DNA from 3 places in the Pseudomonas solani genome. Region 2 is predicted to be linked to each of the others. Evidence: predicted binding sites of a transcription regulator. Region 2 holds the regulator's gene; each other region holds the start of a gene.
The links. Region 2 encodes sigma-54, which starts transcription at its own class of promoters, with help from an activator protein. Its sites were predicted from a motif close to ANTGGCATNNANNTTGCTNT; they were not measured.
Positions count from the first base shown of each region.

Region 1: PSm6_RS20280 (CmpA/NrtA family ABC transporter substrate-binding protein) is a predicted target of sigma-54. The motif match lies at 1,773-1,792, and genes of this name have one in related genera.
Region 3: PSm6_RS20880 (flagellar basal body rod protein FlgF) is a predicted target of sigma-54. The motif match lies at 2,465-2,484, and genes of this name have one in related genera.

Region 1 is NZ_AP023081.1:4,449,089-4,453,497, reverse strand. Features, by position in the region: gene acnB (bifunctional aconitate hydratase 2/2-methylisocitrate dehydratase) at 1-653, shown strand, start outside; gene PSm6_RS20285 (YgdI/YgdR family lipoprotein) at 1,509-1,721, shown strand; gene PSm6_RS20280 (CmpA/NrtA family ABC transporter substrate-binding protein) at 1,914-3,128, shown strand; gene PSm6_RS20275 (ANTAR domain-containing response regulator) at 3,144-3,722, shown strand; gene PSm6_RS20270 (pyridoxal phosphate-dependent decarboxylase family protein) at 3,875-4,409, shown strand, end outside.
Region 2 is NZ_AP023081.1:3,533,752-3,538,160, forward strand. Features, by position in the region: gene rapZ (RNase adapter RapZ) at 1-800, opposite strand, end outside; gene ptsN (PTS IIA-like nitrogen regulatory protein PtsN) at 810-1,274, opposite strand; gene hpf (ribosome hibernation-promoting factor, HPF/YfiA family) at 1,288-1,596, opposite strand; gene PSm6_RS16060 (RNA polymerase factor sigma-54) at 1,679-3,178, opposite strand; gene lptB (LPS export ABC transporter ATP-binding protein) at 3,322-4,047, opposite strand; gene lptA (lipopolysaccharide transport periplasmic protein LptA) at 4,047-4,409, opposite strand, start outside.
Region 3 is NZ_AP023081.1:4,588,106-4,592,514, forward strand. Features, by position in the region: gene flgC (flagellar basal body rod protein FlgC) at 1-394, shown strand, start outside; gene flgD (flagellar hook assembly protein FlgD) at 415-1,092, shown strand; gene flgE (flagellar hook protein FlgE) at 1,126-2,439, shown strand; gene PSm6_RS20880 (flagellar basal body rod protein FlgF) at 2,658-3,398, shown strand; gene flgG (flagellar basal-body rod protein FlgG) at 3,445-4,230, shown strand; gene flgH (flagellar basal body L-ring protein FlgH) at 4,251-4,409, shown strand, end outside.

The DNA.
Region 1 (4,409 bases), 920 kb from region 2:
CCTGGCTGGCCAACCCGCAGCTGATGGAAGCCGACAAGGACGCCGAATACGCCGAGATCATCGAGATCGACCTGGCCGACGTGAAAGAGCCGGTTCTCTGCGCTCCGAACGACCCGGACGATGCCCGCCTGCTCTCCACCGTTGCCGGCGACAAGATCGACGAAGTGTTCATCGGTTCCTGCATGACCAACATCGGCCACTTCCGCGCTGCCGGTAAGCTGCTGGACAAGGTCAAGGGCTCGATTCCGACCCGCCTGTGGCTGTCGCCGCCGACCAAGATGGACCAGCACCAACTGACCGAGGAAGGCTACTACGGCATCTACGGCAAGGCCGGCGCGCGCATGGAAATGCCGGGCTGCTCGCTGTGCATGGGTAACCAGGCACGCGTAGCGTCGAACTCCACCGTGGTTTCGACCTCCACCCGTAACTTCCCGAACCGCCTGGGCGATGGTGCCAACGTGTACCTGGCCTCCGCCGAGCTGGCAGCCGTCGCGTCCATCCTGGGCAAGCTGCCGACCGTCGAGGAGTACATGGAATACGCGAAGAGCATCGACAGCATGGCTGCCGACGTTTACCGCTACCTGTCCTTCGACCAGATCGCCGAGTACCGCGAAGCCGCTGCGAACGCCAATATCCCGGTCGTTCAAGCCTAAGCCTCACCGGCCATGAAGAAGCCCCGCCCCGTGCGGGGCTTTTTTATGGGCGCGATTTGCGCCGAACACCACACTCACAAACCCCGTGGGAGCGAATTCATTGGCTCTGTCTGCGCTAGCTGGTGTGGTTTTAATGCAAGCGCTCAAGCACGGCCCTTTCCGGGCGCCCAAGGGTTCGTGCCACCTCCACCGCATGGGTTTCGCTTCGCTCTACACCATCCTACGAAAGCCGCCAGCCGCGGTGTACACCCGCTGGTGATGCGCACATCGATGTGGGGATTCGAGCGAAGAACGTTGGAGCAGCCGCCAAACGCCCCTTTCAGGAGGCCGAGCGAATCGTCGTGAAACGAAGCGAAGCGGAGTAACAGCCGAAGGCTGGCCCGGAGGGTGAGCGAAGCGAGTCAAGGGGTTGAGCGACATGGATGTCGCGAGAGCCGCGATGGGCCAGGGATGGCCCTTCGCGGCGTGCCCTTGGAACGATGATGGAGCGAGGGAAGTCTGGCGAAGCCAGACCCGTATGCAGGGGCAAGCGTTTTTGGTTCCTTTTTTGTGGTTCGGCATCCCGACGACTGAAAAAAGGGACTCGCCCGGGTGGGCGAAACCAAGAGCATCAACAAAACTCGGCAATCAGCTGGGCTCAACTCTTCTAGCAACACTTAACGCAGACATAGCCAATTCATTCGCGAAACGCTTCGCTGCCCCAGGTCCGTCGAACCGAGAACCGAACCGAAGAAACGCCATCTCGCCGAACCGTGCCGCACACCACGAATTCACCCTCTCCCGCCTTGCCAGCCCACCGCCAGCGGCTATGTTCCAAGGAGAAGCGCCCAACCGCTCATTCCAAGGAGTACCACCATGAAGAAGCACTGGATTCTCATCGCCCTCTGCCTGGTCGGCCTGGCCGGCTGCTCCAGCGAATACCTGATCAACACCACCGACGGCCAGATGCTCACCAGCGATGGCAAGCCGCACCTGGATGAAGACACCGGCATGCTCGAGTTCGAAGACAGCGAAGGCCGCAAGCAGCAGATCCCGCAGACCCAGGTGAAACAGATCATCGAACGCTGATCCGCCCCGCTCCACCCGGCCCCCGCTCCGGCGGGGGCTTTGCTTTCCGCCCCTGGCACATCGCTTGCTTTGCCCAAGGCATCAGGCCCGCTCCAACGGCGGAGCGGGCCACCGGACAATGGCGTCGTCATCGGCCATCGCAGCCCGCGATTCGCCGTGGCGACGCCTTTTTGTTGATGGGAAGGCGACAGCATGAGCGACAACCGACTGCACACACGCACCGACAACCTGGCCTGGGTCGCCGGCAGCGACGCACCTGAAAAGAGCACGCTGGACCTCGGCTTCATGGCCCTCACCGACTCCGCCTCGCTGATCGTCGCCGCCACCCAGGGCTTCGCCCAGCCCTATGGGCTCACCCTCAACCTTAAGCGCCAGGCTTCCTGGGCCACCCTGCGCGACAAGCTGCTGTCCGGCGAGCTGGACGCCGCCCAGGCGCTCTACGGCCAGGTCTACGGCATCCACCTGGGCATCGGCGGCACGGCCACCGACATGGCCATCCTCATGGGCCTGTGCCAGAACGGCCAGGCCATCAACCTCTCCGAACCGTTACGGCGCGCCGGCGTGACCACTGCCGAGGCACTGGCCGCCCATGTGCGCCAAGGTGGTGCAAGGCTGACCTTCGCCCAGACCTTCCCCACCGGCACCCACGCCATGTGGCTGGCCTATTGGCTGGCCGCCCAGGGCATCCATCCGCTGCACGACGTCAGCAGCGTTGTGGTGCCGCCTTCGCAGATGGTCGCCCACCTGCAGGCCGCACGTATCGACGGCTTCTGCGCCGGCGGCCCCTGGGGCGCCCTGGCGGTGGACCAGGGCCAGGGCTTCACCCTCGCCACCAGCCAGATGATCTGGCCCGACCACCCGGAGAAGGTCCTCGGCGTCACTGCCGCCTTCGCCGACGCCTACCCGAACACCGCCCGCGCGCTGACCATGGCGGTGCTCGAAGCCAGCCGCTTCATCGAGCAGAGCCTGGAAAACCGCCGCAGCACCGCCCAGTTGATCAGCGGCGCCGAGTACATCGACGCCCCGCTCTCGGCCATCGAGCCACGCTTCCTCGGCCACTACCGCGACGGTCTCGGCAACACCTGGGAAGACGCCCACCCGCTGCGCTTCTTCGACGGCGGCCGGGTCAACCTGCCCTACCTCTCCGACGGCATCTGGTTCATGACCCAATTCCGCCGCTGGGGCCTGCTGCGCGATGACCCGGACTACCTCGGCGTCGCCCGCCAGGTGCAGCGCCTCGACCTCTACCGCCAGGCCGCCGCAGCCCTTGGTATCGAAGCGCCCGCCGAGATGCGCAGCGCCACGCTGATGGACGGCATCACCTGGGATGGCAGCGACCCGGCCGGCTATGCACGCAGCTTCCGCCTGCACGCCCTCGCCGGCACGTCTTCCGCCCTCGCCCTGTAACCGGACGGCCACCCTATGCTGCGTATTCTTCTGATCAACGACACCGCAAAGAAAGTCGGCCGCCTGCGCGCCGCCCTGGTCGAGGCCGGCTTCGAGGTCATCGATGAATCCGGGCTGACCATCGACCTGCCCGCACGGGTCGAAGCCGTGCGCCCCGACGTGGTGCTCATCGACACCGAATCCCCCGGCCGTGACGTCATGGAGCAGGTGGTGCTGGTCAGCCGCGACCAGCCCCGCCCCATCGTCATGTTCACCGACGAGCACGACCCGGGCGTGATGCGCCAGGCCATCCAGGCCGGCGTCAGCGCCTACATAGTCGAGGGCATCCACGCCCAGCGCCTGCAACCCATCCTCGACGTCGCCATGGCCCGCTTCGAAAGCGACCAGGCCCTGCGCGCGCAGCTCAACGCCCGCGAGCAGCAACTGGCCGAACGCAAGCGCGTGGAACTGGCCAAGGGGCTGCTGATGAAGATGAAGAACTGCAACGAGGAAGACGCCTATACGCTGATGCGCCGCCAGGCCATGAGCCGCCAGCAGAAGCTCATCCAGGTCGCCGAGCAGATCATCGCCATGCACGACATGTTGGGGCACTGAGGGGCAACTGTACGGGTGGGAGTTGTAACTGTTCTGCTGTACGGGGCCCGCCGACCGCGACTGTACGGCCATCGCCGGCGTGGCGTGTATCTGCTGGCACGCCGTGGCGACGGCTAAGGTAAGCCCATCGCAGCCACCGCCCGGACACGCCCATGGACACCGAACGCCAGCTCCTCGAAGACGCCGACCGCCGCGCCCTCGCCTACTTCGACGGCATCCCCGGGCGCCGCGTATTTCCCGATGCCGAGGCCATCGCCGCGCTGGCCGGCTTCGACGGCCCCCTGCCCACCCAGGGCCTGCCCGCCCAGCAGGCCCTGCAATTGCTGGACGAGCTGGGCTCCCCCGCCACCACCGCCTCCAACGGTGGGCGCTACTTCGGCTTCGTCATCGGCGCCACCCTGCCCGCCGCCGCCGCGGCCGAGCGTCTGGTGCTGGCCTGGGACCAGTGCGCCTCATCCTTCGACAACTCCCCCGCCGCCGACCGCATCGAAAAGGCCGCCGCGCGCTGGGTGCTGGAAAGCCTCCTCCTGCCCGCCGAAAGCGCCGTCGGCTTCGGCACCAGTGCCACGGCCTGCACCCTCGCCTGCCTCAGCGCTGCGCGCCGTGCCCTGCTCGCACGCAAGGGCTGGGACTTCGACGGCGACGGCCTGATGGGTGCGCCCGAGGTGCGCGTGGTGGTCTCCGCCA
Region 2 (4,409 bases):
CCGAGGCGCTCGGCGAGGTACACGGAACGGTGGTGGCCGCCGGTGCAGCCAATGGCGACGGTGACATAGGCGCGGTTGCTGGCGGCGAAGCGCGGCAGCCATTTGTTCAGGTAGCCGAGGATGTCCTGGTACATCTCCTCGACATCCGGTTGCGCGGCCAGGTACTCGGCGACATTGGCGTCGAGGCCGGAGTTATCGCGCAGCTCAGGCTTCCAGTAGGGATTGGGCAGGCAGCGCACGTCGAACACCAGGTCCGCATCCACCGGCATGCCCCGCTTGAAGCCAAAGGATTCGACGAGGAAGGCGGTTCCCGGCTCGGGCTTGTTCAGCAGGCGCAGCTTGATGCTGTCGCGCAGCTGGTACAGATTGAGGTGGGTGGTGTCGATCTTCAGGTCGGCGAGGTCGGCGATGGGAGCGAGCAACGAGGCTTCGTCGAGGATGGCCTCGGCGAGGGAGCGGTCTTCGTTGGTCAGCGGGTGGCGGCGGCGGGTTTCCGAGAAGCGCTTGAGTAGCGTTTCGTCATCCGCGTCCAGGTACAGCACATCGCAGTGGATGTGGCGGGCGCGGGCCTCTTCGAGGAGTTCGGGAAAACGCTTGAGCTGGCTGGGCAGGTTGCGTGCGTCGATGGAGACGGCGACCTGGGGGTGCAGCAACTCGGTCTGCAGCAGTGCGCGCTCGGCCAGTTCGGGGAGCAGGCCGGCGGGCAGGTTGTCGATGCAGTAGAAGCCATTGTCCTCGAGAACGTCGAGGGCGGTGCTCTTGCCTGAGCCTGAACGGCCGCTGACGATGATCAGGCGCATGGCAAGGTCCTAGCGTCCGTTCTGGACGTCCACTACCACCTGGTACAGGCTGTCGCTGCTCTGCGTCTGGCGCAGGCGGTCACGCACCTCGGTGCGGTCCAGCATGCTGGCGATCTGGCGGAGCAGTTCCAGGTGTTCATCGGTGGCGGCTTCGGGGACCAAGAGTACGAACAGCAGGTCCACCGGGGCGCCGTCGATGGCGTCGAAGTCCACGGGGGCATCCAGGCGCAGCACGGCGCTGATGGGCGCGGTGCAGCCGGGAAGCCGGCAATGGGGGATGGCGATACCGTTGCCGAATCCTGTCGAGCCGAGTTTCTCCCGGGCGACCAGGCTTTCGAAGATATCTTGCGAGTCGAGGTCGGGAAGTTCGCGAGCAACCAGGTTGGCGATCTGTTCCAGGACACGTTTTTTGCTGCCGCCCGGCACGTTCACGAGGGAACGGCCGGGGGTCAGGATTTGCTCAAGTCGGATCATAGGAAGGGGAATGTCAGCGGGCGGTGGCGCCCTGCTGGCGGTTCAGCTGCTTTTCCTTGTGTTTGATCAGTTGACGGTCGAGTTTGTCGGTGAGCAGGTCGATGGCCGCGTACATGTCTTCATGCTCCGCATTGGCTACGACCTCACCACCGGCGATGTGCAGGGTGGCTTCGATCTTCTGCTTCAGTTTCTCCACCTGCATGATCACCTGCACATTGGTGATTTTGTCGAAGTGGCGCTCCAGTCTGTCGAACTTCTCGACAACGTAGTCGCGCAGGGCGTCGGTCACATCCAGTTGATGTCCACTGATGTTGACTTGCATACCGCTTTCTCCTTATTGCCCGTGTGTAAGAGACAGGCTAACGGGCCTGCCACCGGAACACTTTGGCGTGGATCAATCCGCGTCACATCAGCCGCTTGCGTTCGCTGGAAGGCGCTATCCCGAGGGATTCCCGGTACTTGGCGACTGTGCGGCGGGCCACTTGGATACCCTGTGCTTCCAGTAAACCAGCGATCTTGCTGTCGCTCAACGGCTTTTTGGCATTTTCCGCAGCGACCAGTTTTTTGATGATCGCGCGGATGGCGGTAGACGAGCATTCACCGCCTTCGGAGGTGCTGACGTGGCTGGAGAAGAAGTATTTCAGTTCGTATATGCCACGCGGAGTGTGCATGAATTTCTGGGTGGTGACGCGTGAGATGGTCGACTCGTGCATGCCCACCGCCTCGGCGATGTCGTGCAGGACGAGGGGCTTCATCGCCTCGTCGCCGTACTCGAGGAAACCGCGCTGGTGCTCGACGATCTGGGTGGCGACCTTCATCAGCGTTTCGTTGCGGCTCTGCAGGCTCTTGATGAACCAGCGGGCTTCCTGCAGCTGATTGCGCATGAAGGTGTTGTCGGCGCTGGAGTCGGCACGACGGACGAAACCGGCGTAATGCGGGTTGACGCGCAGGCGCGGGACGGCTTCCTGGTTCAGTTCCACCAGCCAGCGTTCATTGTGCTTGCGCACGATGACATCCGGCACGACGTACTCGGGTTCGCTGGCTTCGATCTGTGAGCCGGGGCGGGGGTTGAGGCCCTGGATCAGCTCGATCACCTGGCGCAGCTCGTCTTCCTTGAGCTTCATGCGGCGCATGAGCTGGCTGTAGTCGCGGCTGCCGAGAACATCGAGATAGTCGCCTGCCAGGCGCTGCGCCTCGCTCAGCCATGGGGTCTTGGCGGGCAGTTGGCGCAGTTGCAGGAGCAGGCACTCGCGCAGGTCGCGGGCGCCGACGCCGGCGGGCTCGAATTGCTGGATGCGGTGCAGGACGACTTCCACCTCGTCGAGTTCGATCTCGAGCTCGGGGTCGAAGGCTTCCACGACTTCCTCGAGGGTTTCCTCCAGGTAGCCGTCATTGTTGATGCAGTCGATCAGGGTGACGCCGATCAGGCGATCGGTATCGGACATGGGGGCCAGGTTCAGCTGCCACAGCAGGTGGCTTTGCAGGCTCTCGCCCACCGAGGTGCGGGACGTGAAGTCCCACTCGTCGTCATCGGAGCTGGGGAGGCTGCTGGCGCTGGTCTGGTAGACGTCTTCCCAGGCGGTGTCGACGGGCAGTTCGCTGGGGATGCGTTCGTGCCATTCGCCGTCTTCGAGGCTTTCGCTCTCCGAAGTGGGGACGCTGGATTCCTGGAAGCTGGATTCCTGGCTGGCGGAGTTGGGCAGTTGCTCGCTTTCTGCCATGGGGTCGGAGTTGTCGAAGTCTTCTCCTTCCTCCTGGCGTTCGAGCATGGGATTGGACTCCAGGGCCTCCTGGATTTCCTGCTGCAGATCCAGGGTGGACAGTTGGAGTAGGCGAATGGCCTGTTGCAGCTGCGGGGTCATCGTCAGCTGCTGGCCCATCTTCAGGACTAGCGATGGTTTCATGGCAGAGGGCTTAGCACCTTATTCGCCGGCGCACATGCGCCATCCACTACAGGGCGCCGAGGCGCCACCAGGAAGCAAATTATATGCCTGACCTTGAATGATTTTTCTACTGCCCGCAACATTTTGCGCGCAGGGCTGGTCCGTCAGAGGCGGAATTCGTGCCCCAGGTAGACTTCCTTGACCAGTTGGTTGGCCAGGATCTCTTCTGCACTGCCTTCGGCGATGAGCTGGCCATCATTCACGATGTAGGCGGTTTCGCAGATATCCAGTGTCTCGCGGACGTTGTGGTCGGTGATCAGCACGCCGATCCCCTTGGCCTTGAGGTGATGGATGATCTGTTTGATGTCGCCCACGGAAATCGGGTCGACACCGGCAAAGGGTTCGTCGAGCAGGATGAACTTGGGGGCAGTGGCCAGGGCGCGGGCGATTTCCACGCGACGACGCTCGCCACCGGACAGGCTCATGCCGATGCTGTCGCGGATGTGGCTGATGTGGAACTCCTGCAGCAGGCTCTCCAGCTCGCGATGGCGGCCGGCGCGGTCGAGCTCCTTGCGGGTCTCGAGAATGGCCATGATGTTGTCGGCCACGCTGAGCTTGCGGAAGATCGAGGCTTCCTGGGGCAGGTAGCCGATACCGGCCCGGGCACGGCCGTGCATGGGCTGGTGGGTGACGTCCTGCTGATCGATCAGCACGCGTCCCTGATCGGCTTTCACCAGCCCCACGATCATGTAGAAGCAGGTGGTCTTGCCGGCACCGTTGGGGCCGAGCAGGCCGACGATCTGGCCGCTGTCGATGGACAGGCTGACGTCACGGACGACCTGGCGGCTCTTGTAGCTCTTCGCCAGGTGCTGGGCTTTGAGGGTCGCCATTACTCTGCTTGTCCCGCTTGCTGCTCTTTCTTCTTCGGCTGGATGACCATGTCGATGCGCGGACGCGGAGTGCCGACGTTGGTGCCCGTGGCGCGGCCTGCGTTGACGATCTGGCGCTGGGTGTCGTAGACGATCTTCTCGCCTTCGAAGGTGTTGCCTTCCTGGATCACCTTGGCCTGGTCGATCAGCACGATGCGCTCGTTGGCAGCGAAGTACTGGATGGTCATGCCGTATGCCTTGACGATCTGCTTGTCCACCGCAGGCTTCTGCTCGTAGTAGGCAGGCTTGCCCACCGAGGTGAAGACTTCCAGCTCGCCCTGGGCGTTCTGGGTGATGGTCACGGTGTCGCCGGTGATCTTCAG
Region 3 (4,409 bases), 1.1 Mb from region 2:
GAACACCATCTCCAGCAACATCGCCAACGCCGAGACGGTGTCCTCCAGCCTCAACCAGACCTACCGCGCTCGCCACCCGGTGTTCGCCACCATGTTCCAGAGCCAGCTCAACAGCGAGAGCGGCAGTGGCAGCAGCTCGCTGTTCGCCGGCGAAGACGAATCCGGCCGTGGCGTGCAGGTGCTGGGCGTGATCGAAGACCAGAGCGCGCTCACCCCGCGCTACGAGCCGAACCATCCGGCCGCCAACGCCGACGGCTACGTGTACTACCCCAACGTCAACGTGGTGGAGGAGATGGCCGACATGATTTCTGCCAGCCGTGCCTTCCAGACCAACGTCGAAATGATGAACACCGCCAAACAGATGATGCAGCGCGTGCTGACCCTGGGTCAGTGATTGCGTGAGGGAGCGACCAGATGAGCGTTGACGTAGGCGCCACTACCAGTACCTCGGTACTGGACCAGTACAAACTCAAGGACACCGCCAAGTCCAAGGAACTGGGCAAGGACCAGTTCCTTCAGTTGCTGGTGGCACAGATGAATAACCAGAACCCGCTGGACCCGCAGACCAACAGCGAGTTCGTGGCGCAGTTGGCCCAGTTCAGTACGGTCGAGGGGTTGGATAACCTGAACAAGAGTGTGAACACCATTCTTTCCAGCACCCAGTCATCCCAGGCGCTGCAGGCTTCGTCCCTGGTCGGTCGCAAGGTCATCGTCACCACCAACAAGGCGGTGGTGGACACCAGCGAGACCATGAAGGGCAGCGTCAACCTCACCGGCGCCAGCACCAACGTCTACGTCAACGTGCTGGACAGCAAGGGCAACGCCGTCAACCGCATCAACCTGGGCGCCCAGAGCGCCGGCCAGGTCAGCTTCATGTGGGACGGCAAGGATTCGAGCGGAGCCGTTGCACCCAACGGCACCTACACCTTCCAGGCCGAGGCGGCCATCGACGGCAAGACGGTGGCGATGTCCACCAACCTGCCGGCGAACGTGGACAGCGTCACCCTCGGCCTGAATGGCGGCGAGATGACGCTCAACCTCGCCGGGCTGGGCAGCGTCGCACTCTCCAAGGTCAAGGTCATCGGTCAATAATCGTCGGCGGCGCCGGCGTTACAGGAGCATCCCATGTCTTTCAATATCGGACTCAGCGGCATCCGCGCCGCCTCCAGTGACCTCAATATCACTGGCAACAACATCGCCAACGCCGGCACCGTGGGCTTCAAGCAGTCCCGTGGCGAGTTCCAGGACCTGTACTCGGCGTCCGTGCTCGGTTCCGGCAGCAAGACCATCGGCAGCGGCGTGCTGCTGGGCAACGTCGCCCAGCTCTACAACCAGGGCACCATCGACTACACCGAGAACGCCCTGGACCTGGCGGTGAACGGCAACGGCTTCTTCATCACCAGCAACAACGGCGCCATCAGCTACACCCGTGCCGGCTACTTCGGCACCGACAAGAACGGCAATATCGTCGACAACAACGGCTATCGCCTGCAGGGCTACTCGGTGGATGCCAACGGTGCGCTGCAAAGCGGCGTAGTGGGCGATCTGGTGATCCAGACCAACAACCAGCAGCCCAAGGCCACCACCACCATTACCCAGCCGTTCAACCTGAACTCCACCAACACGGTGCCCACCAAGACGCCGTTCGACCCGGCCGACCCGACCACCTACAACTCGTCGACCTCGGTGAACATCTATGACGCCCAGGGCAACGCCCACGTCATGACCCAGTACTTCGTCAAGGCGGCCACCCCGGTCAACACCTGGACCATGAACGTGCTGATCGACGGCCGTAGCCCGACCAACCCGGCCAGCACCGCGCCGATGAGCACCACCGTGGGCTTCACCACCTCCGGCCAGCTCGACACCAGCACCTTCACCAACACCGGTGGCTTTGCGGTCAATGCCGACGGCACCTTGGGCATCACCGGCTGGGTGCCGGCGAAGTCCAATGGCGCCACGCCGCCGGTATGGAGCGCCAACGGTGCTGCTGCCGCGCCGACCATCAGCTTCGATATCCGCGGCTCGACCCAGTTCTCCAACGCCTTCGCGGTGACCAAGGTCGCCCAGGACGGCTACACCACCGGCCAGCTGTCGGGCCTGGAGATCGACGACGAGGGCAACATCTTCGCCCGCTACACCAACGGCCAGTCGAAGATCCAGGGCCAGGTGGTGCTGGCCAACTTCGCCAACGTCCAGGGCCTCACCCCGGTAGGCAAGACGTCCTGGGTGCAGTCGTCGGAGTCCGGCGAGCCGGTGATCGGCACCCCGCGTTCCGGCACCCTGGGCGCGCTGCAGTCCGGCGCCCTGGAAGCGTCCAACGTGGATATCTCCACCGAGCTGGTCGACCTGATCGTGGCGCAGCGCAACTACCAGGCCAACGCCAAGACCATCGAGACCGAGAACGCGGTCACCCAGACCATCATCAACCTGCGTTGAGTGGTGTTTGCCGCCCGGCTCATCGGGCGGCAAAGACCTTGCCACTGGCGGCAGCCCCTCGCCGCCACGGCATTCGAAGGCCCTTTGCTCGGGCCTTTTTCTTTTATGTTTTTCCTTTTTAATCAGCGTCTTGTGGTTGTTTTTCGAGTTATGGCACAGCAATTGCTGAATAGCCTGCAAAGAGTCAGCGGGCGTCAAAAGCCCACTCGGAGAACCCCATGGACAAGATGCTGTACGTCTCCATGACAGGCGCCAGCCAGAACACCCTGGCCCAGCGTGCCCACGCCAACAACCTGGCGAACATTTCCACCACCGGCTTTCGTCGCGACTACGAACAGGCGCGCTCGATGCCCGTGTTCGGCGAAACCTTCCCGGCGCGGGTCTACGCCATGAGCGAGCGCCCCGGCACCGACTTCACCCCCGGCCCCATGCAGGAGACCGGTCGTGACATGGACATCGCCATCGGCGGCCAGGGCTGGATCGCCGTGCAGTCCGCCAACGGCAGCGAAGCCTATGTGCGTACCGCCAGCCTGCAGGTAGATGCCCTCGGCCAGCTGCGCACCGGCAACGGCTTGCCGGTGATCGGCAATGCCGGCCCCATCGCCATTCCCCCGGAGCAGAAGGTGGAGATCGGCGCCGACGGCACCATCAGCATCCGTGCCCTGGGCGAGGCCCCCAACGTGATGGCCGAGGTCGACCGCATCAAGCTGGTCAACCCCGATCCCAAGCAATTGGAGAAGGGCACCGACGGCCTGATCCGCCTGAAGAGCGGCCAGCCGGCCGGCGTGGACGGCAACGTCCAGGTCACCTCCGGCTTCCTCGAGGGCAGCAACGTCAATGCCGTGGAAGAGATGACCGCGATCCTCTCGCTGTCCCGCCAGTTCGAACTGCACGTGAAGATGATGCGCACCGCCGAAGACGATGCTTCGGCGATGGCACGGGTCATGCAACTCAGCTAATTACCAGTACGCGGCGCCATGAAACCGGCGCCCGAGGAGAACGAAGATGCTTCCGGCACTCTGGGTCAGCAAGACGGGCCTCGCGGCTCAGGACATGAACCTGACCACCATTTCCAACAACCTGGCGAACGTGTCGACCACGGGCTTCAAGCGTGATCGCGCCGAGTTCGAGGACCTGCTGTACCAGATCCGCCGTCAACCCGGCGCCCAGAGCAGCCAGGACAGCGAACTGCCCACCGGCCTGCAGCTGGGTACCGGTGTGCGCATCGCCGGCACCCAGAAGATCTTCACCCAGGGCAGCCTGCAGACCACCGAGCAGCCGCTGGACCTGGCGGTGAACGGCCGCGGCTTCTTCCAGATCCTGATGCCGGATGGCACCGTCGCCTATACCCGTGACGGCAGCTTCCACCTGAACTCCGACGGCCAGGTCGTCACCTCCCAGGGCTATGCCCTGGAGCCGGCCATCGTGCTGCCGGCCGAAGTGCAGACCTTCACCGTGGGCGAGGACGGCACCGCCTCGGTGACCACCTTCGGCAACCCCACGCCCCAGGTGATCGGCAACATCCAGACCGCCGACTTCGTCAACTACGGCGGCCTGCAGGCCATCGGCAACAACCTGTTCCTGGAGACCGCTTCCAGCGGCGCTCCGCAAGTCGGTACCCCGGGCCTGACCGGCCTGGGCAATGTGCTGCAGAACACCCTGGAAAACTCCAACGTCAGCGTGGTCGAGGAGCTGGTGAATATGATCACCACCCAGCGCGCCTACGAGATGAACTCCAAGGTCATCTCCACGGCCGACTCCATGCTTGGTTTCCTCTCGCAGAACCTGTAATACCCCCGAGGTAAGTTGTCATGAACCGGCTGATCCTTCCTGTCTCGCTGCTCGCCGCCCACCTGCTCACCGGGTGCGTCGCGCCGGCCGCCAAACCGAACGATCCCTACTACGCCCCTGTCCTGCCGCGCACGCCCATGCCCGCCGCGCAGAACAACGGCTCCATTTATCAGGCCGGC